DNA from 4 places in the Paenibacillus sp. 8b26 genome. Region 2 is predicted to be linked to each of the others. Evidence: riboswitches for the same ligand, from Rfam matches in the RefSeq annotation. Region 2 holds a riboswitch; each other region holds the start of a gene.
The links. Region 2 has a riboswitch for cyclic di-AMP ahead of ACQ4MX_RS07415 (hypothetical protein). Riboswitches for the same ligand answer to the same signal wherever they lie in the genome.
Positions count from the first base shown of each region.

Region 1 (5,999 bases), 1.8 Mb from region 2:
CTGCATTATAACGGGCAACCAGCGTTTCACGCTTGTTCTTCATTTCCGTCAGTTGTCTGCGCATTTCATCCAGCTTACCACGCAGGTTATCGGCTGCCGCTTTATTCTGCTCGTAGCCCGTCTTGAACTCGGTCATTTTTTGCTCAGCAGATTTCTTTTCTTCCAACGCGCGGCGAGCCAGATCCACATTTTGCGCTTTTGCTGCCGTATGAGCCTGCTCTTCACGTTTTTTCACCAAAGCGGCCTGCTCTTCATATTGCTGTTTAAATCTCTTCTCAATGGCAATCTGAGCGGCTACCGCTTTCTCTGCATCTTCCAAGTCCTCTTGCATATCACGAATGTATTGATCCGTCATTTTAATTGGATCTTCGGCCTTGTCAATAATGGAGTTGATATTGGACATCGTAAGATCTCTTAAACGTTTGAAAATAGACATGTGAAGTTCCTCCTAGAGTTGAATGCTTAAATTTTAAGCTCTGTACACATGTTTACGCAAGCTTTGCAAATAGAGTTTCAAAAATATTATCCGATAAAATACATTTAAAGTACATTCTAAAAACCACGCAAGTATGGCTCCGGGATATCCGCCTGTACTTTCAGATCCCGCGATGCATGCAACGCCCAATACGGATCGCGCAGCATGGCGCGTCCTATCGCTACCAGATCAGCTTCTTTTTGCTGAATCACCCGCCGGGCATCCTCATAATCGTCCAGCAGACCGACAGCGATTACAGGTACATTCAGCTTTTCACGTATTTGATGTGCCAAATCCACCTGATATCCCGCTCGCGCAGATGGACCGCCGTTAGAACCAATCGGCCCCTCGCCACCAGAGGAAATGTGAAAAATATCCACACCTGCATCACGATATCGTTCCCCTATGCCCGCTATGTATTCCACATTATATCCGTTTTCAACATACTCTTTGGCGGATATCCGCATCAACACAGGCATATCAGACGGAAGTACCTCTTTAACAGCCTGAATCACTTCAACACCGAACAGCGATAGATCCTGTCCATACTCATCTTCTCTGGTGTTCGTTAAAGGTGAATGAAATTGATGGATCAGATAACCGTGAGCGCCATGAATTTCTACCGTATCAAACCCGGCTTCCACCGCGCGGCGCGCGCCTTCCTTATAAGCCTGAACCAGTTCCCTGGCTTCGGCTGTCGTTAAAGCATGCGGCTCCTTGAAACGTTCGCTAAAAGCTATCGAGGACGGTGCAACAGGCAAGTCGGCATCTTCAGCCTTTCGTCCGGCATGACCTAATTGAATTCCGATTTTGGCACCGTACTTGTGGACTTCCTCCACTATTTTGCGGTATGCAGGGATATGCTCGTCACTCCAAATGCCCAGATCATGATCTGTAATGCGTCCATCCGGGTGGACCGCTGTCATTTCCACAATAATCAGCCCGGTGCCACCTACTGCCCGGCTAACGTAATGGACATGATGCCAATCATTGGGATTTCCATCTTTGGCCTCCACGCTATATTGGCACATTGGGGGCATTACAATCCGGTTTTTTAAAGAGAGTCCCTTTAATTGATAAGGAGTAAACAAGTCGGTCACTTTGATCCATCCTTCCTTTAATTCCATGTCTCTACAATATGAATTGCAATCCCATTATACACCAGCTATCACTGGATACCGAATCCATTAAAAGGCTAAAAGCTGCGAAAATGCTGCTGTTTTCGGTCAGGTTTAATAGAATATATGCGTTTAGCTTCGTGATCTGCACTTACATCCGTTTCACAGGGCATTTCCACTCAACCTCTCAATAGTCTAACCCGTTCAGCGGCATAATTTCAACATGTCAGGTACATAATAAATGAAAGCAACCGAAGGAACCACTGCACGGAAAGGGGGATACATATGCCGTACAGGGTAATATTGCCAATCATGGCACTGTTACTAGCATTTTCGAGTTTTCCCGTTCACACGGATGCGCCTCCCGATGTCGGAACGACTCATCCCAAGGAAGCGGCCGTTGTTTCTTCAGCACACAAGAGCGGAGAACGAGCCACTCCCACATTAGCCATGCTTCGAAAAAAGCATGCGGATATTTTTAAAATGTGCGGCCCGCATACTCAGCAAATTGCCCTAACTTTTGATGACGTGCCCGATTCCCGGTATACGCCGCAGGTTCTGGACATTTTGCACGCGAATGGTATCAAAGCCACCTTCTTTATCGTCGGTCACCGTGCGGAAAAACACCCGGGCATGATTCGCCGTATCGTACGTGAAGGCCATGCCTTAGGCAACCATTCCTATACCCATCCGGATTTTAGGAAGGCATCACCGGAACGCTTTCGCAACCAGATTAAGAAAACAGAACATATTTTGGAGGCCACTGTCGGCTTTCGACCCAAGCTGATTCGCCCGCCCTATGGTGAAATTACGGAGCCTCAGCTCCAATGGGCGCGTCGTCACGGCTACATGATTGTAAATTGGAACGTAGACTCCCTCGATTGGAAGGGGCTCAGTAAAACACAAATTCAGCGTAATGTGATCCCGGCTACCGGACCAGGTTCCATCATTTTAATGCACGCAGGCGGTGGTCAAAGCTCCAACCTGAAAGGCACTGTTCAATCCCTGCCGGGTCTTATTCAAGCGCTGAAAGCCAAGGGGTACAAATTTGTCACGGTTCCACGGCTACTTCACACCTCGGAGCGGAAATAACAGTAAAGGGCTGTCTTACGAGCAGATGCATTCTGCTCGTAAGACAGCCCTTTTTTAATCGACAAAGCCCATATGAATCAGGACCGGCGATTAAGTTGTTTGATATTTGTTTACATAATATATATTATGTAAATATAATTCATTGGCTTATACAGTCTATTTATCAATGACGTACAGCTTCACATTTTGGAAACCAAAGTCATTCACAAAAGATGGACTTCCCGGAATGAAAATATCAATCCGTTTCCCCGTAATGGCGCTGCCCTTATCGCGAGCTACCGCTACAAAAGATTGATCCGGCAGCCCTGGATGGGAATAGCCTGTAACCAGCACTTTCGTACCCAACGGAATTACGTTGGGGTCTACCGCAATCGTACCGAGCTTAAGCGGATTTCCGAAATAGTCTACTGCTCCCCATTTTCCATTTTCACTGACTGCTGCGGAATACGCTGTGGCCTTCACATCAACTACTTTGCTGTAGTTAAATGTTTTGCCCCATGCTTCAACCTGTTGACCGTCACTGGCAGGCGCTTTCTCGGACAAAAGCCGAGGCTTCGAATCTGAAGCGACCTTTACCTTGTTCTCGTCCGGAACCTTAATTTGTACTCCTGCATATATATTGCTGGCAGTAACATCCGGGTTCTCCTTTTGCAGATCCTCTACAGATACCCCGTAACGCTGAGCAAGCAAAAAGAAGGTATCACCTTCCTTGGCGGTATGAAGCGAAGCGGCGTCCGCTACCCCTGCTGTCTGTGCCAATCCTGCGATAGCTGCGGCCAGCACTGCAAATTTCATTGTTTTTCCAATACGTTTCAGATGTTTCAAAAGATATGTACCTCCTCTAATATGCCTGCGAAGTTAGCTGTCGGATTCGGACTCAGGAGAAGCCCTATGCTTAATGCAATTCACCCCTAGGCACCTTCCATCCATTCGTATGAAGACGGATCAGAAGTGACTGCCGTTGTTACGTCCCCCGCACTTCCCATGATTTTGGGTCCCGCATTCAGCGCCTGTCGTTGCTGTCTGCTGCCCAGGTAAGTTTTGGCTCACTGCATAATATCACAATTTTGTAACCTTATCTGCATGAAAATGTTGGGAACCTTGAACATCATACTACATCTGTTACAATTTTGTCATCATGAAATCGAAATCAGTTACAAAAATCTGAACGAGGATGACAAAAAAAAGAAAAAGCCCTCCCGTCAAACTTCCACCGCGGAGGGCTTACTTCATAGCCTTTACAAGCTCATTTCTTACAAAACCTTGGCAAGAAAATCCCGGGTACGGTCATGGCTTGGTGTACCAAAAACCTGCTCCGGTGTACCTTGCTCCACAATTTGACCATTATCCATAAAAATAATGCGGTCTCCTACCTCGCGGGCAAAGCCCATCTCATGCGTTACGATGACCATCGTCATGCCACCCTCAGCCAGCTTCTTCATCACGTCCAGCACCTCTCCGACCATTTCAGGGTCCAAGGCGGAGGTCGGCTCATCGAAGAGCATCACATGCGGCTGCATCGCCAAGGCGCGTGCAATTGCAATCCGCTGTTTCTGTCCACCGGACAACTGGTTTGGAAAGGTGTCTTTTTTGTCTTCAAGTCCAACGGTACGCAGCAGCTCCAACGCAATTTTCTCTGCTTCCTTTGCTGACTGGCCTCTAACCTGAGTCGGCGCAAGTGTCAGATTTTGCAGTACTGTTTTGTGTGGGAACAGATTGAAGTGCTGAAACACCATGCCCATTTTCTCACGAGTTGCATTAATGTTGTGACCGCGTGCCGTAATCGGCTCACCCTCAAACAGAATCTCCCCGTCAGTCGGCTGCTCCAGCAGATTCATACAACGCAAAAATGTACTTTTTCCCGAGCCACTCGGTCCAATGACGACGACAACCTCGCCTTTGGCAATATCTACATTAATACCTTTTAAAATTTCATTTTTGCCGAACGATTTACGCAGTTGTTTAACGGTGATCACTGGCTCTCAACTTCCTTTCCCATAAACCCAACAGCTTCGACAAGCTGAATGTCATTACAAAATAAATAGCAGCCGCGATGACGAACGGACTTAATCCTTCGTAGGTGATGTTCTTAATGACTTGAGCCTGATACATAATATCCACCATACCGATGGTAGAAATGATGGAGGACTCTTTAATAATCGTAATAAATTCATTACCGATGGCAGGCAGTACGGACTTGAACGCTTGCGGTAAAATGACGTGACGCATAGCTTTGCCTCGTCCCATACCGAGTGAACGGGCTGCTTCCATCTGACCCCGGTCTACTCCCTGAATACCTGCACGGAAAATTTCAGCCAGATATGCCGAGCTATTCAGAGATAACGTAATAATACCGGACTGAAGTGGCGTAAAATTGACACCTAGCGTCAATGCAACCCCGTAATGGATGATCATAAGCTGTACCAGCATAGGTGTGCCACGCAGCACCTCCACGTACGCTGTACCCAACCACTCAATGATACGTATACCGCTCATCCGCAACAGAGAAATGATCAGACCAATGATAAATCCGAACAGTACCCCGAGGGCGGACAGCAACAATGTGTAGCCGATACCCGTAACGTAAAAACTGCGATATTTCCAAAATATATCCACAATGTTATGGGAAGAAGCCTGTCGATCCGCAGAGAGCGCGCTCGCTTCCGTGGAAAACTTTTCAATAGACCCATCTGCTTTCAGACGAGCCAGCGTTTTATTTACAGATGCCAGCAGTTCAGTATTTCCTTTACGAATACCTACAGCCGTTTCTGCTCCTGCTTCCTCAGGCACCGCCTTGGCAAGTGTTACAGTGCCATCCAATGTGTATCCTTTAGCGACAGTGTCTTCGATCACTACAGCATTCACACGTTGGGTCCGAAGCTGGAGCACCAGATCGGATATTTTGTCCAGTGAAGTTACTGAGGCATCGGGCACTTTCTGAGCAATTTCCTCTTGGATACTCCCCTTTTGTGCTCCGATCTTCTCGCCTTTCAAAGCAGCCATCGTCGAATATTTGTCCTTATCCTCCGGGCGTACCATAATCACTTGCTTGGAGTGGTAGTACACATCCGAAAAATCAATACTCTTTTTGCGTTCATCCGTCGGTGTCATACCTGACAGAACCAAGTCTACGCGGCCACTTTGCAGAGCAGGCAGTAACGAGTCAAAGCTCATGTCCTCAATGACCAGCTCTGCACCCAGATCCTTGGCAATTTCATTGGCGATATCAACATCAAAGCCAACAATGGTATCCTTACCGTTAACTACTTTATGAAACTCATACGGCGGAAAATCGGCACTCATGCCGAGTACAA
Region 1 covers NZ_CP192445.1:5,999,242-6,005,240, reverse strand. Annotated here, with positions in the region: gene ACQ4MX_RS27810 (PspA/IM30 family protein) at 1-436, opposite strand, end outside; gene ACQ4MX_RS27805 (NADH:flavin oxidoreductase/NADH oxidase) at 553-1,575, opposite strand; gene ACQ4MX_RS27800 (polysaccharide deacetylase family protein) at 1,879-2,685, shown strand; gene ACQ4MX_RS27795 (3D domain-containing protein) at 2,842-3,510, opposite strand; cyclic di-AMP (ydaO/yuaA leader) riboswitch at 3,518-3,692, opposite strand; gene ACQ4MX_RS27790 (amino acid ABC transporter ATP-binding protein) at 3,939-4,661, opposite strand; gene ACQ4MX_RS27785 (ABC transporter substrate-binding protein/permease) at 4,648-5,999, opposite strand, start outside.
Region 1: linked by a shared signal. The riboswitch ahead of ACQ4MX_RS27795 (3D domain-containing protein) and the one ahead of ACQ4MX_RS07415 (hypothetical protein) in region 2 are both predicted to bind cyclic di-AMP.

Region 2 (5,999 bases):
TCGGCACCAGAATGAGAAACGGATGTACCAAAATGGCAATCGCGATCAGCTTCATTTCCTTGCCTTCAATTTTCCTGCCCATAAATTCCGGCGTCCTGCCGACCATCAATCCACATATAAACACACCCAGAATCGCGTACATCAGCATATTCATCAGCCCGACGCCCTTACCGCCGAAAATGACGTTCAGCATCATTTCACCCAAAGCAGCCATACCGCCCAGCGGGGTCAGCGTATCGTGCATATTATTCACCGAGCCTGTGGTTGCCGCCGTCGTTACAGCCGTGAACAACACCGATTGTCCAATGCCGAAGCGAACCTCTTTCCCTTCCATGCTTCCCTGAGAAGCATCCACACCCAGTGCATGAATCAACGGATTGCCCGTTTTCTCCGACACATACGTAATGGATAGGAAGACGAGGAACAATACCATCATGGAGCTAAAAATAATCCAGCCCTGCTTGCGATTACGGGCGAACAGTCCAAAGGTATACGGCAGCGAAGCCGGCATCACCCACATCGCCAAAATTTCCAGCACATTCGTCCAGGGATTTGGATTTTCAAAAGGATGCGCCGAGTTGGCCCCATAGAAACCGCCCCCGTTCGTACCCAAATGCTTGATCGATTCCATCGAAGCAACGGGTCCCAAAGCAATCTGCTGCTGTGTTCCGCTTAGCGTCGTGATATCCGCCGCAGGCTGAAGTGTCTGCGGTACTTTCAGTCCAACCAGCACCAGCGTAAGTACAAAGGCCAACGGAAGAAAAATCCGTATAATCGCTTTGATAAAATCCTGAAAAAAGTTGCCCATCCCTTCACCGCGCCGCGTCAATCCTCTCATAAAAGCCGCAGCAACCGAAAAACCGGAAGCAGCCGAAGTGAACATCATCATCGTAACGAACGCCATCTGCGTCAAATACGTAAGTCCGCTTTCTCCGCTATAATGCTGGAGATTTGTATTAGTCATAAAGCTGATCACTGTATTAAAAGCAAGTGACGCTTCCATATTGCCATTTCCAGACGGATTAACGGGAAGCAGTCCCTGCAAGCGCAGCAGCACATAGCTGACCGCCACAAGCACGACATTCGTAGCAATGAAGCTCATAACGTACGTGGTCCAGCGCATGCTCTCCAGCTTTTTCAATCCTATAACCTTATAAATCAGCTTCTCCGTTCCGCCAAACACCCGATCCGTCCGATTCGGTTCATTTGAGAACACATGATATATATAGGTGCCCACTGGTTTCACCAAGAGCAGCAATATCACAATCACAATTCCAATTTGCAGCAGCTCCATCATCTATTCCCTCCTTCAAAATGCTCCTGCGTTTTTGGAACAACAGACGAGTTCATAGCACCAGGCGAGTGCACACGTTTGCGAAAACCCGCTGCCTCTGGTGTCTCATCCACGATCTGCTGTCCCCCGCCCGCTTGATCCTGTTTAGCTGATTAGAACTTTTCAGGATTCAGGAGTGCGTAGATTAAATACACAAATACAATAACAGTAAGCGTAAGCACAACCATCATCCTTTTCGCCCTCCTTTGGAGGTCTGCGCATCACACCAGCGTACAAACAGCAGTATCACTCCATAACTCACACCCATCACGAGCAGCATGTATATATCCATCATGTTCATACCCTCCCGTATCGGTCCTCAGATCGTCATTCTTACATCCTCGTAAAATCACCATACAATGAATTCGAAAATTTTAATTTATATTAGCCATACCGTAAGCGACTATCCGTTCAGCAGGAAACCCACCTCTCCATTCAAAGTGTAGATCACATGGTCTGCTCCCAAACCTCGATAAATCCCTTGAGGATTACAGCCTTGTGTAATGACATAGACCGAATCTGATGTCAGCGGCCGGCAAATTTGCAGAAAACGGCACGTCAGATTCAAGCTGTTCTCAAACAAATACACGCAGCCAATTTCTTTTTTGGGAAAATTCCATTTCCCCGCTTGCATCGTATTGATGCGCACAATATGCTCCACACCCATTTTTTTGAGCTGTCGTTCCTCCTGAGCGCTATTCGTCAGAACCGCAAACGCCAGTTTTTTGTACATAAGCAATTTCACAAAATTTCTGCCCGATTCATTCGGTGCAGTGACAATGATTAGCCGACCTTCCATCAGTAGCTCCTCTCCCGGTATAAAAAGACAACAAAAAGAAGCCAAAGGAAAAAGGCTTTCCTCCGGCTTCTTACGTAACCATGATAAAATAAACCATGGCTGCACACGGCGGTTTGTTGCCTCTCCCTGTACGCTTACGAGGTTAGCTGTCGGATTCGGACGTGAGAGTCGCCCTATTTCTGGCACTTGGCCAGAAAATTCACCCCATGAGACACACGGCCCTTTAAAAGCCGAATAGATCTCCTTTGGTTCCCCCGCTTTTGCAACTGCAAAATTCAGCGCTATAGACAATTCGTTGCTGCTTCATTCACTTCATTTGAAATTACGTCTTGAATCATACACCCGCGCAAGGAACACTGTAAAGCTCACCTGCAGGGTTATAAATCGGTCTTTAGAGCAAAGAAGATTAATAATAGCGCTTACAATTGAAATATCCTTCTCCCAGCTCCTTCAAGCTCGGTTTTTCATCCCTTTTTGAAAATGACGGGCATGTCAATATTGGCGTATGGAGAGCATTTTTTGTCCCTTTTTTGTAAAAGAGAAAGAAAAACTGCTGTATGCACCTGATAAACGCCGATTGAGCCTGTTTTTACGATGAGAAACACCGCAATTCGCCCCATTTGCAGTACCATTTGCCGTTTTGAACAAAATACGATTTTACAGTTTCAGACAGTGCAATACATCTATTATAGACTTGCAACCCCTCGTTAAATTGCTTACAATTTAATTGCAAAATATTAAATTAGGAGGGATACCATGACCGTTTATGAATATGATGCACAAACCCTGCAAGGGAAAGAGATTCCGTTGTCCACATACGAAGGAAAAGTTCTGCTTATCGTGAATACAGCCAGCAAATGCGGGCTAACCCCTCAATACAAGGCGCTACAAGAGCTATATGACCAATACCATGAGCAGGGTCTTGAAATCCTGGGGTTTCCCAGCAACCAGTTTGCCAAGCAAGAGCCGGGTTCCAGCGAGGACATTTCGGAGTTTTGCCAGATTAATTATGGAGTTACGTTCCCGATGTTTGCCAAAACAGATGTCAATGGCGATCAGGCACACCCTTTATTCCGCTACCTCACCCGGACAGCTCCGGGCGTACTAGGCTCCAAAGCGATCAAATGGAATTTTACTAAATTTTTAATTACACGCGAAGGTAACGTATTTAAGCGCTACGCCCCACAGACAACTCCGGATAAACTGGCGGGGGATATCGAGAAGCTCTTGTAGCGAAGCTTACAAGCCACTTCATCACTGTTCACAAGCAGCCGAACCAGGCGGCTGCTCCTGTGGCTAGAAAAAAAGGGATATAACAAAAAAGCATCCCTTCACGTCAAAAACGTGTCAGGATGCTTTTTTAACTGTGTCTTGCATGTAATGCGGTCGAGAGGACTCGAACCTCCACGGGCGTACGCCCACTACCCCCTCAAGATAGCGTGTCTGCCATTCCACCACGACCGCAAATTCTAATGTTTTGAGGCAACAGATTTATTATACTCCCTTGTATTCTATTTGTAAACATAAATACAATAATTATTTTAAAAGTCATATAACCTAACATATAAATGCTATAAAAATATTTAATTTGACATACAAGCATCTTAAGTGTAAATATATATTACATAATATCATTAAAATTTTTCTTAATCTGATTTTTAAAGTCACTTAATATGTCATAAAAACTATACTCTAAGGAGGCGAACCGCTTTGCAAAAAGGCAATCGTTTGCTGAACTACGCATTGCTGTTGGACCCTTCCCTGCCTGTCGGTGGCTTCACTCGTTCCTACGGGCTAAAGGAGCTGTTTCGAAATGGTCGTTTAACCTGTCTGCAAGACCTGGAACACTATGCACGCACCGATCTGCATCCTCAATTCACATCCCTCGATGGCATGGCTATCAAAAGCCTTTATATCGCTGTTCAGCAAAATGATGGTTGGCGTATCGCTCTTATTGATAAAATGCTGCACGCCCAGCGTTCTTCCCTACAGCACATGAAAGAGTCACGCCTATCCGGCCAACGCCTGCTCAAGCTCGCTAAGGCTTTGTACCCTTGGCTTGAATTCGACCAACTCGAAGCTATACTCATCCAATACAATGCGATTGGCACACTCGCAACCGTTCATACCTGGATTAACGTTTCTCTTGGAAACGATGTAGAGCAAACCATTCACGGTTACCTTGCCGCGGCAGTGTCCTTCTGTGTCGAAGATGCTTCCAAACTACTCCATCCTCCTTATGAGGAAAAAAATCCTGTTATTCAACGAATGACCAACGAGCTTCTAGACGCATGGAAACAATTCAACACCCCTGAGACTGAGCCAACCGCATTTCAGCGTCGCCTTCTGCAAAGACACTGGTCCAACTCCTACATTACGCAGCCACCCTATATGAGCAGCAACCACCAGCGCGGGTAAGATTCGACTAATTCCTTCGTCTGTCCCCATTATACGCCTCCAGCATCCCCCTGATGCCTGTTTTCCCCCTTCCAGCACAACGCCAAAAGCACTTCCACCACTTTTTTCAGTGGCAGAGTGCTTTTTTTATCCAGATTACAACTGACATTTCTCACATTTACAGGCTCCGGATGGATTATTCAAACCATTTATCACTTAAATAAGTAATAAATTTATCTCAATTACGTATTTTAGATTGTAAAAACACGTATAAACGTGTATCATGGTTTTAGATGGTTAATTCTAACATGTTTACTGATGATTATTATAACACACCAATTATTCCGCAAGAATCCGTAAGGGGCGATTTCACTTGAACAACAAAATGCCTGTCACCTCCTTCGGGTGGGCCATCAAACAAAGGCTTGTCGAACTTCGGCTGGATCAGAAAACATTTTGTGAAACGCATAACATCCCGCCTTCACGCTTGTCCAATCTGATTCACGGCACCCGCAAAGCACAAAGGTACAGAAAACAAGTTGCTGCAATCCTCAACATCGACGATAACGATTATAAGGAGGCATCACCACTCTGAAACCAACGATGTGTGCGTCCCCCAAGCATACGGCACGCTATAACATCGGCAACCCAAATAAACTCGTCAATCGAACCCGTCGGTCCGTTTTACGGGTTTTCAACCTGAGTGATCTTTAGCGAGAAGATCATTCAGGCTGTGTTTTGTCATTCTCACCTTTTTGCTTACGATATTTCGCAAATTCCACATATTCTAATATGAAATTCTGTTCTTCTGTATCCAGATCCTCTGCCTGGCAATTCAATGGCCCCATTACTCCAAAAAAATAAGCAGCCTTCTGCTCCTGAAGTACGCCCTCACCCGGCTTGACGCCTTTCATTAACCAATCCAGCGATACATTAAAAAAGTCCGAAATCTGGATTAAATGCATCGTCCCCGGTGTTGTTTTGCCTCTTCTCCAGTCTCCAAGATTCCCCGAGCTGATTTTGAGCTTTTCACAAAACGCCTTCTTTGTCATTCCCCGATCCTTAATCAAGGATTCAATCCGCTGATAAATCGTTTGGTCTCCCAAAATTATCCCCTCCGACACCCTAACTTTTCTTGAACTATTCCCAAAATTTCAACCTTCATTGCAACCATACTTATTCGGTAATCATCACTTTAATATTCTGCACCCGTTTATTCTGCCGTTGAATCTTCCTGTTTTTTCTCTTTACGGAAGCGAGTAAATTCAATATACTCAAGTATAAATTCCTTTTCTGTTTCGCTAAGCTGTTCCCCCTGGCAATTCAGTTGCCTATCTGCATCAAAAAAATAAGGGTCTGTCGATTCCTTTAGCACCTCACTCTGAACATTCCGCCCCAACATGATCCAGTCCAGACTGGCATCAAAAAACGAAGCGATTTCAATGAGCTTATTCGTGCCCGGTGTCGTCT
Region 2 covers NZ_CP192445.1:1,664,317-1,670,315, forward strand. Annotated here, with positions in the region: gene kdpA (potassium-transporting ATPase subunit KdpA) at 1-1,294, opposite strand, end outside; gene kdpF (K(+)-transporting ATPase subunit F) at 1,447-1,524, opposite strand; gene ACQ4MX_RS07415 (hypothetical protein) at 1,737-2,132, opposite strand; cyclic di-AMP (ydaO/yuaA leader) riboswitch at 2,248-2,423, opposite strand; gene ACQ4MX_RS07420 (glutathione peroxidase) at 2,889-3,365, shown strand; tRNA gene ACQ4MX_RS07425 (tRNA-Leu) at 3,514-3,596, opposite strand; gene ACQ4MX_RS07430 (urease accessory UreF family protein) at 3,861-4,550, shown strand; gene ACQ4MX_RS07435 (hypothetical protein) at 4,580-4,705, opposite strand; gene ACQ4MX_RS07440 (hypothetical protein) at 4,903-5,124, shown strand; gene ACQ4MX_RS07445 (helix-turn-helix domain-containing protein) at 5,252-5,635, opposite strand; gene ACQ4MX_RS07450 (helix-turn-helix domain-containing protein) at 5,743-5,999, opposite strand, start outside.

Region 3 (5,999 bases), 1.5 Mb from region 2:
TATCATCCCCTCAGCCGTTAAACCGTGAGTCTTGGAAGTACGGCTCGGCTGCTAAATATGCACAAAATGCCTATTCTCGGGGCAAGCTGGTGCTGCGTGGCATTGAACGACAGGTCGGCGCGAAAAAAATGGATCGCATTATGCGTACCTACGTCCAGACCTACCGATTCAAGCATCCATCCTCGCAGAATTTTCAGCGTATCGTCGAAAGAGTCACCGGACGTTCGTGGAGCCACTATTTTGAACAATATGTATACGACGGCCAGATGGCGGATTTTTCAGTGGATCGCATTACGAACCGCAAGCTGGCCAACGGATACGAAGCAACCATTACACTCAGCAAAAAAGGGGCGGATTATCCCAAGGTCCCTGTTCAATTTACCTTCAAGGACGGCACAACGATATTCAAGGCATGGGACGGAACGGGCAAAAGCACCACCTATCGACTAAAAAGTGCATCTCCGGTCTCCCATGTGATTGTTGATCCGCTGTACACGATTGCGCTGGAGAACAAGCATATCAACAACAGCCTGAAGGCCGAACTGAACGAAAAAACCCAGACCCGTTGGAGCATAAGTGTTACCAAGCTGCTGGAGACACTGCTTGGAAGTCTGTCATGGTGAGGTGTCTATAGATGCGTACTGTTATAAAAGAAGGCTGGGCGCTTGTGCGCATACAATTTTATATTGTCATCATTCTATTTCTGTATCGACTGCTATGGGGCGTTTTTCTCTATCGGCTGGTACAATCCGCCGTTACTCCCCTGCTGCTGCGCTACCCCGATCAGGGTCAAAATGAACTGGGACAGACGTTGTTTTGGATGGAGAGCCAGATTGCCCTGACGGACAACCGAGAGGTTCATATGTATCTGTGGATACTACTGGGGGCAACGGTGCTGCGTACACTGATTACCCCCTTCATCCGGGCGGGAATATACCAAAGTCTGCACACCCATGCGACCGAGCCACAGAGTCTGTCCTTTTTCCGCGGAATGAAACGTCATGGCTTGTCATCGCTGATCTATTACGTCATCGAGCTTGGACTCCTGCTGCTCCCTGCTTTCTGGATGGCTCCTAAGCTCTACCCTATCGTGGCAGGGGCGCTGCAATCTCCCGCCTATCTCCTACATGTGCTGCCCTATGCCATCGGTTGGATTGCTTATGGCTGGTTCATCCGCCAGTGCATCCTGTACATGCAGCTAGGCACCGTAGGTGGTCACGCCATACTATCGTCGCTGCTTGCCTTCTTTCGGCAAATCCTCCCGGCTATCGGTATTTCGCTTCTGCTCGGTGCAGGTGTACTGCTCGTCCTTGGTCTATTCGGCACGATGGCGATAATTTGGACTGGTATGCTGGCACTCATTCTCCAGCAAACGTATCATTTTGTTACCAGTCTGGTCAGGCTATGGCACATCAGTTCACAGTACCGACTATGGCATACCGATATCTCCGGCAGAGGTTGAACCTTCACTCCGTTCCTCCCGAACAATTTCTGGCTGTCCAAAGTCAACTATCCATCTCCATTCATATCCAGGCAAACGGCACATAACTGAATACTCTTAACAAAATCTGTTCCCGCGATAAAGGGAGCAGATTTTTTTGTAACTTTTTGCGATGAAACATTTGCCAAAGCCAGCCGACTTTGTTACAATAATCGCAGTGAACTGATAGTAACAACTTTGTAATCTTTATTGTAACCTTTACCTTAAAAACATCGTTATCGTGAATACTGCTCTCCAAGGTGCACATCTTAAGTTAAGCCTAATTCCTGGCACCTGGGAAGCGGGGGAACCAGTTTGGGTGAATTGATCTCGCAACAGAGTGGTCATAGGGGAACCTTCTACCGAATCCTTAAGCTAACCTCGCAGGCATTGGAAGGGGTATATTTTTTTTGAAGAAGAAGCTAACGATCGCAGCCATGGGTCTCGCCATTGCCTTTACATCTTTTACATTCGGTGGAGGAAGTGCATTTGCAGACTCTAAGATGGACCAGGTCATCCAAGATGCCAAAGGAACGAACTACAGAAGCGGAGGCACTACACTCGACGGGTTCGATTGCTCCGGCTTCACAATGTATGTATATCACAAACTGGGAATTAATCTGCCCCATCAATCCGGATCACAATTCAAAATGGGATCTTCCGTATCCCGCGACGAAATGAGACCTGGTGACTTGGTGTTCTTCAACACCACAGGAAGAGGCATTTCCCATGTAGGTATCTTCGTAGGTGAAGGGAAATTTGCCCACTCCTCATCTTCACGTGGTGTAGTTGTTAGCTCACTGAACGAAAACTATTACGCTAACCGCTATGTCGGTGCAAAAAGAATTATGAGCACAGACGCTTACCACGCTGTAGCTTCTGAAACTCCTGATGACGACAACGTAGAATAACTAACGAACAGCAAGCTAACCCTGAGCCGCAATTTGATTCTGGCCGGAATCGAATTGCGGTTTTTTATGTCCACAACATCAGAAACGTTATCGTTACTGACGAACTGACACCTCAAAAGGTTTCAGATTTTGCGAACATCGTCGGTTTTACCGTCACGGCTGGGGGAGCATATGAGCAGTAAAGCCTTCTTATTGAATGTATACCCGACTTGGGTACGAAATAAACACCGCTTGCCAATCCCCTGCAACTTGTCTACAATCTGTTGTTAATGGTTTAAGTACTTGTAAAAGGAGGATGGGAAGACATGCCGGCCTCAATATCTAACTACCGGATCGTACCGATGGACGAGCAGCAGGCGGCTGCGATATGTGAGTGGCGCTATGATCCACCCTACAACATATACGGCTGGCTACCTTGGGAACAAATGAAGGCACTTGAAGTCGAATTTGGAAGCCCCACGCTTCGCCAAGAGCAATATGTTGCTGTGCTGGATGACGAGAACACGCTAACCGGATTTGCTCAATATTTCCCGATGATTGGAGTGACCCGGCTGGGTCTGGGAATGCACCCCCAATTATGTGGACATGGCAGAGGCACCGATTTTGTCCGTGCCATTGCTGAGGAAGCCAGACGACGCAACCCGGAGAATGAAATTGATCTGGAGGTACTGACCTGGAATGGGCGCGCCATTCGGGCTTACAAGGCAGCCGGATTTGAGATTACGGATACCTATGAACGTCAGACCCCTGATGGCAAAAAGCCGTTTCATTGTATGGTATATCATCCTGACCCCCAGCCTCGTGTTCAATGATAAAAGCGCCTTCGGCATACAACGGCATTGTTGTATATCGAAGGCGCTTTTATCATATGGCAGACCATGATCAGCTCAATGACTGCTACGCATTTTCTCAAAAGCTTCATTATATTGTTGGGCTTCCTTAATATCTACGGCCATAATGCCACCGTCATCCCAGGAGGTTAAGCGCAGGGTCACGGTCTTATAATCAATCGTAATAAATGGATGATGATTAAATGCTTCCGATATAGCAGCAACTTCATCCACGAATGCAATCCCTTTCATAAAACTGGAAAAATTATATTTGCGGACAATCCAGCGTCCTTCCTCCAGTTCCCAGCCCTCCAACTTCTCCAGATGTGCTTCAATCTCTTCTTGTGTAAAAGGCATGTTACGACTCCTCCCCGTTTATACGGAAGCCTTTCAGCCGCTTGAATGCGACCAAAACTACGATATAGTGGTGTCCATATTACCACGGCCCCGTTGATAAATCCATAAGACGGACCTGTTCAAATCAAAGGTACCGACGTTAGCTCCTCATCCCCAATGAGCACATAGATACGGTGCTGCTCCGGTTCATAGATGACAACGCCGCTGCCCACAGCGATAACGGGCTCTGTACCCAGCGCATAAAACAGGTCTTCAGCCAGCGCTTCACTGACTTCCTGACGCCCTGCCGGGTCCAGCCTGTCCCAATCTTCTGCTTCCATTTCGAAAAATTCATAGCTATCCGGAATGTGTCCCACAGCCTCTGTCAAATCGTTCAAAATTTGTTCATACTCCCGTCCGTGCTTCACTCCCATGCCATTTCCTCCAATTCTTCCACCATTCATTAGATAATCACCTTATTATACCGGAAATTCGTACTTAACAAAAAAGAGAGTTTTGTCGATAAATACTATAATCCGTCTTGTAATGACGTGCCTGGGGCAAGGACGACCCCGGCGGCATGAAAGGATTCAAAATCTATTCTCATGGATGAGGTGTATCATGCAAATTTCAACCATTATCGGACTTGTACTCGGGATTATGTCATTGGTCGTCGGGATGATTCTCAAAGGCGCGCCAGTGATCAACTTGGTCAACAATCCCGCTGCTTACATGATTATTTTTGTCGGAACAGCAGCAAGTATTTTTATGGCCTTTCCGATGGAAGAAATCAAACGGATTCCGAAGCTGTTCAAGGTTATTTTCACGGAACAAAAGCTTTTGGACCGTAAAGAGCTCATCGGCACATTTACCGAATGGGCATCCATTACCCGTCGCGAAGGCCTGTTAGCGCTGGAATCCAAGGTAGAGGAGATCGACGATCCCTTTATGCGTGGCGGTATGCGTATGATTATTGATGGTAATGATCAGGAATTCGTACGTGACGTTCTGATGGAGGACATTAATGCTACTGAAGATCGACACCGCTCCGGCGCGCTGATTTTCTCTCAGGCTGGTATGTACGCTCCAACGCTTGGGGTACTCGGTGCCGTCGTAGGTCTGATTGCCGCTCTGGCCGATCTTAGTGACATGGCCAAGCTGTCTCATGCCATCGCGGCAGCCTTTATTGCGACGTTGCTTGGTATTTTTACAGGTTATGTCCTGTGGCATCCAATGTCCAATAAGCTGAAACGGTTATCCAAAAAAGAAGTGGAGCTTAAATTGATGATGGTCGAAGGCCTGCTCTCAATTCAATCAGGTATATCCACCATTGCGATCAGCCAGAAGCTGACGATATTCCTGACTCCAACCGAACGGGCTACCCTGACCAAGAAGGATGGGGATTCCGGTGAGTAAAAAAAGACATGAACCGCACGAGGAGCATGCCGACGAAAGCTGGCTGTTGCCATATTCCGACTTGATGACCCTTCTGCTAGCTCTTTTCATCGTCTTATTCGGGATGAGTGCGATCGACGCCAAAAAATTTGAAACTATGGCTCAATCCATGAGTGCGGCTTTTAGTGGCGGCACTGGCATACTGGATCACTCTGCCGCCAATCCATCGTCACAATCCGCAGATATGGGCAAAAATAAAGAACAGGTAACACAACCTATAAAGTCTAAAGCCACTTCTACGGCTGAACTGCAAAAGCAACTCGCCCAGCGGGAAGAAGAAGATTTGAAAAAGCTCAAAAAGCAGATGGATCAGTATATTGAAAATAATGGTCTGACTCCGCTGCTCAATACGAAGCTGAACCAATCCCAGCTCATGATCACCATTAGCGATAACGCCTTGTTTTCATCGGGTCAGGCTGAGGTAAAACCGGAAGCACGAAAGCTGGCCAAGTCCATCTCCAGCATGCTCCAGCAATTTCCCGGATATGATGTCATCGTATCAGGCCATACAGATAATGTGCCGATTTCCAATAGTCAGTTTCCGTCCAACTTTGATTTGAGTGCCAAAAGATCTCTGAATTTCCTGCGCATTTTGCTGCTCAATCCGCAGCTTGATCCAACCAAATTTGTATCCATCGGTTATGGTGAGTATCGTCCACTAGCAAGCAATCAGGATGGTCAAGGACGCTCCAAAAACCGCCGTGTCGAAATTTCCGTACTACGTAAATATCAGAACGGCACACAAGTTATCAGTCCTACCTCAAGCTCGAATGAAGGTTGATTATGTATATGTTATATAGACAAAGGCACCGCCGCATTTTTTATGCAGCTGGTGCCTTTTCATTGTGCTATTCCACTCTGCCTCTTGTCCTATCCATTGCTCTGCCATCTAACAGCCATGAGAAGCCCTCAGGCTTAGCTGAGTGTATAATTCAGCATCTCACCTAGTTCCTGCTTCTCCGTCTCTGTCAGGTCACGCCAGGCGCC
Region 3 covers NZ_CP192445.1:3,119,264-3,125,262, forward strand. Annotated here, with positions in the region: gene ACQ4MX_RS14370 (M1 family metallopeptidase) at 1-623, shown strand, start outside; gene ACQ4MX_RS14375 (hypothetical protein) at 635-1,462, shown strand; cyclic di-AMP (ydaO/yuaA leader) riboswitch at 1,748-1,885, shown strand; gene ACQ4MX_RS14380 (C40 family peptidase) at 1,891-2,391, shown strand; gene ACQ4MX_RS14385 (GNAT family N-acetyltransferase) at 2,697-3,203, shown strand; gene ACQ4MX_RS14390 (4a-hydroxytetrahydrobiopterin dehydratase) at 3,279-3,578, opposite strand; gene ACQ4MX_RS14395 (hypothetical protein) at 3,698-3,991, opposite strand; gene motA (flagellar motor stator protein MotA) at 4,179-4,973, shown strand; gene motB (flagellar motor protein MotB) at 4,966-5,793, shown strand; gene rluF (23S rRNA pseudouridine(2604) synthase RluF) at 5,928-5,999, opposite strand, start outside.
Region 3: linked by a shared signal. The riboswitch ahead of ACQ4MX_RS14380 (C40 family peptidase) and the one ahead of ACQ4MX_RS07415 (hypothetical protein) in region 2 are both predicted to bind cyclic di-AMP.

Region 4 (5,999 bases), 2.8 Mb from region 2:
GAACAGCAATCCAAGGAAGGTCAGCTCAATCGGTCTGGAAATGACCGGATAGATTGGATACAGTGTGTGCCCCAATGCCCAAATCAGCGTGGTAATCAGACAGGCAACAAAAGTATTTCTCACCATCTTTTTCACCATCGGGATACCAAACAGACGGTATACGGCTTCCTCTCCAATGCCTGCCATCCATGCCATAATCGGCAGTAACCATGGATAGGCCATGTTGTAAGGAGATTGTGTGGCATCTGTTGTGGAGAACGTATTAAACGTACGCTCCAGCACAAAGAACAAAATGGATTGTACACCGAGTAAAATAAAGGCCCACAAGTAGCCCACATACATGCTGCGAAGCACATACAGCCCGTAGCCCGGCTCTTTGGCGCGTGGCCAGGCATTCAGTCCAACCTTGCTCATCAGCCCGTCACCGCCAACCAAGGAAAAGTAGATCGCTACAGCCATTACGAAGGAAACCACAACTTGCAAAATCATAAGAAATATAAGTGCTCGCCGACCGCCTGCTTCTGCTTGCAGTATAGGCAGCATGTTAAATGTCCCTGCCATACTGGCAGCAAAATATACAATGGACAGCACAATGCCACGTACAAAGGAAGTGTGGCGTCGTGTGAGTGAGGCGTATACGATGGCAAGTATGCCTAACACCAAGCTAAATAAGGCATAGCCTGCGTAGGTCATCCAGTTAGCCCAGTACGTTTGCTTTTTGACATAATCCGTATAGGACGATGGGGCGGAAAAGCTCTGTGTAAACGAGCGAACATTTCCGTCTTCAAACGTAAACGCCAGTGTAAGCACAGAGGAGCCGATTTTTTTGTCGTTTACGGTGTACTTCAATCCGCCCTCGCCTTCGGATGTCGCAAGCTTCAAGTCCGATGGTTTAAAGCCAAAGCGTTTTATCCAGGCTGCCGCTGCCTGCTCTTTAGCTTCCAACGTCATATCTCCCTCGGCTGCGCGTACAAGCCTGCTACGTGCCTGCTCATCCGTAGAAATATCAGCTTGTGTATAACTGGTGCTGGAGGTAATTCGTTTAAAGCTGACGACTTTGCCTGTGGACAAATCCACATGAACTTGCACTTTGCTTTTGGAAGAAGGTTCCGGTAAATCGACCCGGAAGGTTTCGTAAGGATAACTTTTTTTCCATGTACGGTCATACTGTTGAAGCAGCTTTTCTCTGGATAAATAACCGTACAGGTCCGTTTCGGCCTGATAGGTCACGACAGGCTTTTCCGGCTGCGATTCGGTATAGCCCAGCTCGGAGCGAGCGAAGTCCAGCGCGTGTATGACTGCTTCCTGCTTGCTGATGACCTTGGCATTCGTCAGTGCTTCCGGATTCGGATTACTAAACGAGGGAATAAGCAATTGAAAGACAAAAAAGCAAATCAGGCCAATCCCGCCCAGCAAGCCTAATCTTTTGAAGTTGGCCGTGAGCACGACCGGTTTCCCGATAGGATTCATGAGTTTCCTCCTTAATCTGTAAATAAGAACATCCATTAAAGATATCATACTGCACAGGTTCCCGCCAACAGACCTAGGATATTCATGAAAATGGAGTGAAAGCACTATAAAGTTTCAATAAAATAAGATAAGCTGCGATTAAAGGTGGACTATTCTCAAATTACCGCTAATTTAACGTTATTTCGAAGAAATCGGTTTTGTGCTCTGTATATAGAAGGATTATAATCTGTTGAGACAATGCATATGAAATATATAGGTAACGATATACATTTGAGCCGAATTTCCATAGGAAAACGGGGGAACCATGTTACTGGGGTGAATTTTACAGCCGGTCCCGGACCGGAAGTGTGAATAGGGCATACTGTGCAGCCCGAATCCGTCAGCTAACCTCGTAGGCTGTGAGCAGGAACCAAGTCAGGCACTCGGATTTCCGGTGTCTTTTTTTGTGCGAATAAAAGTTGGATAATTAAAACGTTGCTGAGTTAAGTCCGCTTCGCGTTCCATTTGATCTTCCGATAGCTGTTGTCTCTGAATTTTATTGGATTAGATAAGCCCTGTTAAGGTTAAAATTCATAGACAAAGGCGAGCGCTACCGCTTCTCCAGATTCAAATGGATCGCTGCGCTGCTGCCCGCCTTAAAGTCACTAAACGTTTCATGAGGTAGTGAGGTATGAAGTGTGATGAGTACTGATAGGTAAAAGTATCTTTGCCTGCGGATACTTTACTGTTTGCTAAAAAAACGGACTAAAGAAACTGAAAAGAGATTGGTGATTTTATGAGCTGGAGCGTCTCCATGCTCATAATTCACCAAGTAGGAGCCGTGATAAATAGATGAATCCCAATGCAAGATGGCTTCGGCTTTCTCCACCGCAGATATTCGTTGTGGGATTTGCCATTATCATTCTTATAGGTAGCTTGTTGTTAATGCTGCCGATTTCCAATACAACGGGAAAGCCGCTTGCATTTATAGACGCTTTGTTTACAGCCGCCTCCGCAACCTGTGTAACAGGTCTTGTCGTTAAGGATACTGGCACCTTCTTTACCACCTTTGGGCAGGTGGTTATCGCCGCGCTGATCCAGATTGGTGGTCTCGGCTTTATGACGATGGCTACCTTGATTGCGCTGGTGTTCAAGCGCCGCATTTCCTTGCGGGAGCGCCTGATTTTGAAGGAAGCAATGAACCAGACTTCTGTTGAGGGAATTGTCGGATTGATTCGCAGAGTGTTGCTGTACTCACTGATCATTGAGGGCGTGTGCGCCACGATATTCGCCATTCGCTGGTCCTTTGATATGCCTGTAGGCAGGGCGATTTATTTTGGGATCTGGCATGCGATTTCGATGTTTAACAATGCAGGCTTTGATTTATTTGGTCACTTTCGCAGCCTGACAGGTTATGTATATGATCCGACTGTTAATTTTACAGCTATGTTTCTGATTATTTCGGGTGGCATCGGCTTTGTGGTCATGTCCGATCTGGTGGAATACCGCAAGCGAAAGAGACTGTCCTTGCATACCAAGGTGGTACTCAGCATGACGGCTGCTCTGATTGTAGTCGGCACGCTTGTCATCTTTGTATTTGAGTTTACCAATCCGAAGACACTGGGCTCGCTGGATTGGGGTGGAAAGCTGCTGGGATCTTTATTCCAATCCGTAACACCCCGCACCGCAGGTGCCAATACGTTAGATATCGCTGGCTTGCGGCAGGCTACGCAATTTTTCATCATTATATTGATGTTTATCGGTGCTTCTCCCGGTTCTACGGGAGGCGGGATTAAGACGACAACGTTTGCGTTGCTCATTGGAGCCGTGATTTCGATGCTGCGGGGCAGGGAGGATATTGTGCTGTTCAAATACCGGCTTGCGCAGGGGCGAATTTACAAGGCTTTGACCATTACACTGCTGGGACTGCTGTTTGTCATTGGGGTGACGATGATTTTGTCAGCAACCGAGGATCATCATTTTCTGATGATATTGTTCGAGACGGTGTCTGCATTTGGTACGGTGGGATTGTCTATGGGGCTTACACCTGATTTGACGGTTATAGGCAAGCTGGTCATTACCCTGACGATGTTTGCCGGCAGATTGGGTCCGCTCACACTGGCTTATGCACTGACTCCGAAAAAGGGTAAGGAATTGTATCGTCATCCGGAAGGCAAAATGATTATAGGATAAGGGAGTTTTCGAGTAGATATGAAAACGCAGCAGTTTGTGGTTATTGGTTTGGGACGCTTTGGCTCGAACCTGGCTTTGCAATTGGTGGATATGGGATGCGAAGTGCTTGGCATTGACCAGAATGAGGATATTGTGGATAGTATGAGTGAGCTGTTGACGCATACCGTCGTAGCGGACGCTACAGACGAGGATTCGTTACGATCGCTAGGCATTCGCAATTTCGATTGCGGCATTGTTGCGATTGGAAATGATATTCAGGTTAGCATCCTGGCTGCCATTTTGCTAAAAGAGCTGGGTGTGAGCAAAGTCGTTGCCAAAGCGATTTCTGTGCTGCACGGACGGGCGTTGGAAAAGCTCGGTGTGGACCGGGTCATTTATCCCGAGCGGGATATGGGGATACGGGTTGCGCACCAACTGGTTACGCCTAACTTGCTTGATTATTTGGAGCTGTCCAAGGAATACAGTATTGTGGAACTCAACGTTCCTGCATGTCTGCATGGCAAAACGCTATCTGAGCTGAATGCCCGCACTCGCTTTGGTTGCAGCATCGTGGCGCTTCATACGGCGAACGGTATCCTGATTGCACCCACAGCGATGGATCGGCTAAAAGCGGACGATATTATGGTTATCATCGGCTCCAATGACAATATCGGCCGCTTCGAGGACGAGGTTGTTAACGTGAACGAGGAAGGCTGATCTCCTCTACACCATACGATAGCCCGCAAACGATGCACGTGTCTCGCTGATCCAGCGCCGTGCTGTCGGCCCCAGATCGGTCGTCTCCGAGTAGATAAGGGAGGTGGTGCGCCGTGTCTCCTTCAAATCAGGCAAGTACAGCGCCGTTAGCCCATTATCCCGCAGCAGCTCGCTGCGCAAGTAGGATTTGGGCAGCAATGCGGAAGCCTTGCAGGTCGGCAGCAGGCGCACAATCGCCTCGAACGAGTCAATTTCCATACGGATATCTGGCATGATGCCGCTGCGCTGGAACAGGTCATCGGTCAGACTGCGGTACCAGGTTCCTTTGGAAAAAATAATCATTGGCAATCCTTGCAGGTCTTTCATCGAAGCCGTTCCCATCTTCGTCGTTAATTCATGTCCGATCGGAACGACTAGCTCCAAATGATCGTCAAACAGTGGAATGCAACGCAAGCCGGCCTCATGAATGGCAGACCCGACAATGCCGGCGTCTGCTTTTTTGTCGCGTACAAAAGCGACGATTTCATGGGTTTTGCCTGTGAGTAGCTTCAGCTCGGTTTGGGGATGCTTGCTCATGAAAGCTTCAACAAGAGTGGGCAGTGTCGTTTGGAGTGTCGTCAGACTTGCACCAAGGGTGAGCATACTCTGGGCTTCATTTTTGTGCTGGGACAGCTTTTGTAAAAAGCGAAGCTGGCGCTGCCGCTGCTCCAGTGCGAAGGTATATACAAATCGGCCTGTCGACGTAATTTCGAGTCGTTTGCCCCTCCGATCAAAGAGGTTCACACCCAGATCCTCCTCCAGCTTGGCGATTTTGCGGGACAGGGCGGGCTGGGACAGATTAAGCAGCTTGGAGGCTTTATTCAGGCTGGATTGCTCGACAATGACGGCAAAAGCGTTCAAATCCTCAAACAAATCATCCACTTCCTCTCTATATGCAAAAAAGACATAACAATTAATACGTATATTGCAATTCCATTATAAGCCGAAAAGGAGTAACATGAAAGCGACACAAGATGTTCACACCTTTGTTTTCTCTTTTAAGGAACACCTTGTTGGACATTTCCTGTCGGAAACTGTCATATTATATGTTATATTACTATTGAAAACGCTATTATTGGGAGAAGGGAGCATTACCTAGATGAGAGGATTTTATTCCAGAAAGCTGCACTCGCTTCTTGGCGTCATCCCGCTGGCTCTGTTTTTTGTAGAGCATTTGGTGACCAACTTCACAGCGGTGGAGGGCGGCAAGGAAGGATTCAATCGCAGCGTGGCCTTCCTGAATGGTCTGCCGCTTGTTATTGTGCTTGAAACGTTATTTATTTACTTGCCATTGCTGTTCCATGGAATCTATGGCTTGTATATCGCTTACCAGGCTGATCCGAATGTCAAACGTTTTGGCTATTCGCGTAACTGGCGCTTTCTGTTTCAGCGCATTTCCGGTGTGATTACGTTCGTGTTCATTATCTGGCACGTATACGATACACGTTTTCAGGTGGCTCTGGGTAATGTAACACATGAGGAGCTAGGCGGCGTGATGCATGGCATTGTGACGAATCCAGTCTATTTTATCCTTTATTTAATCAGTGTCGTTTCGGCATCCTTTCACTTTGCTAACGGACTATGGGCATTTATGGTCAGTTGGGGGATTACGGTGGGACCGC
Region 4 covers NZ_CP192445.1:4,467,641-4,473,639, forward strand. Annotated here, with positions in the region: gene ACQ4MX_RS20790 (CPBP family intramembrane glutamic endopeptidase) at 1-1,470, opposite strand, end outside; cyclic di-AMP (ydaO/yuaA leader) riboswitch at 1,734-1,883, shown strand; gene ACQ4MX_RS20795 (TrkH family potassium uptake protein) at 2,302-3,642, shown strand; gene ACQ4MX_RS20800 (potassium channel family protein) at 3,661-4,338, shown strand; gene ACQ4MX_RS20805 (LysR family transcriptional regulator) at 4,345-5,250, opposite strand; gene ACQ4MX_RS20810 (succinate dehydrogenase cytochrome b558 subunit) at 5,477-5,999, shown strand, end outside.
Region 4: linked by a shared signal. The riboswitch ahead of ACQ4MX_RS20795 (TrkH family potassium uptake protein) and the one ahead of ACQ4MX_RS07415 (hypothetical protein) in region 2 are both predicted to bind cyclic di-AMP.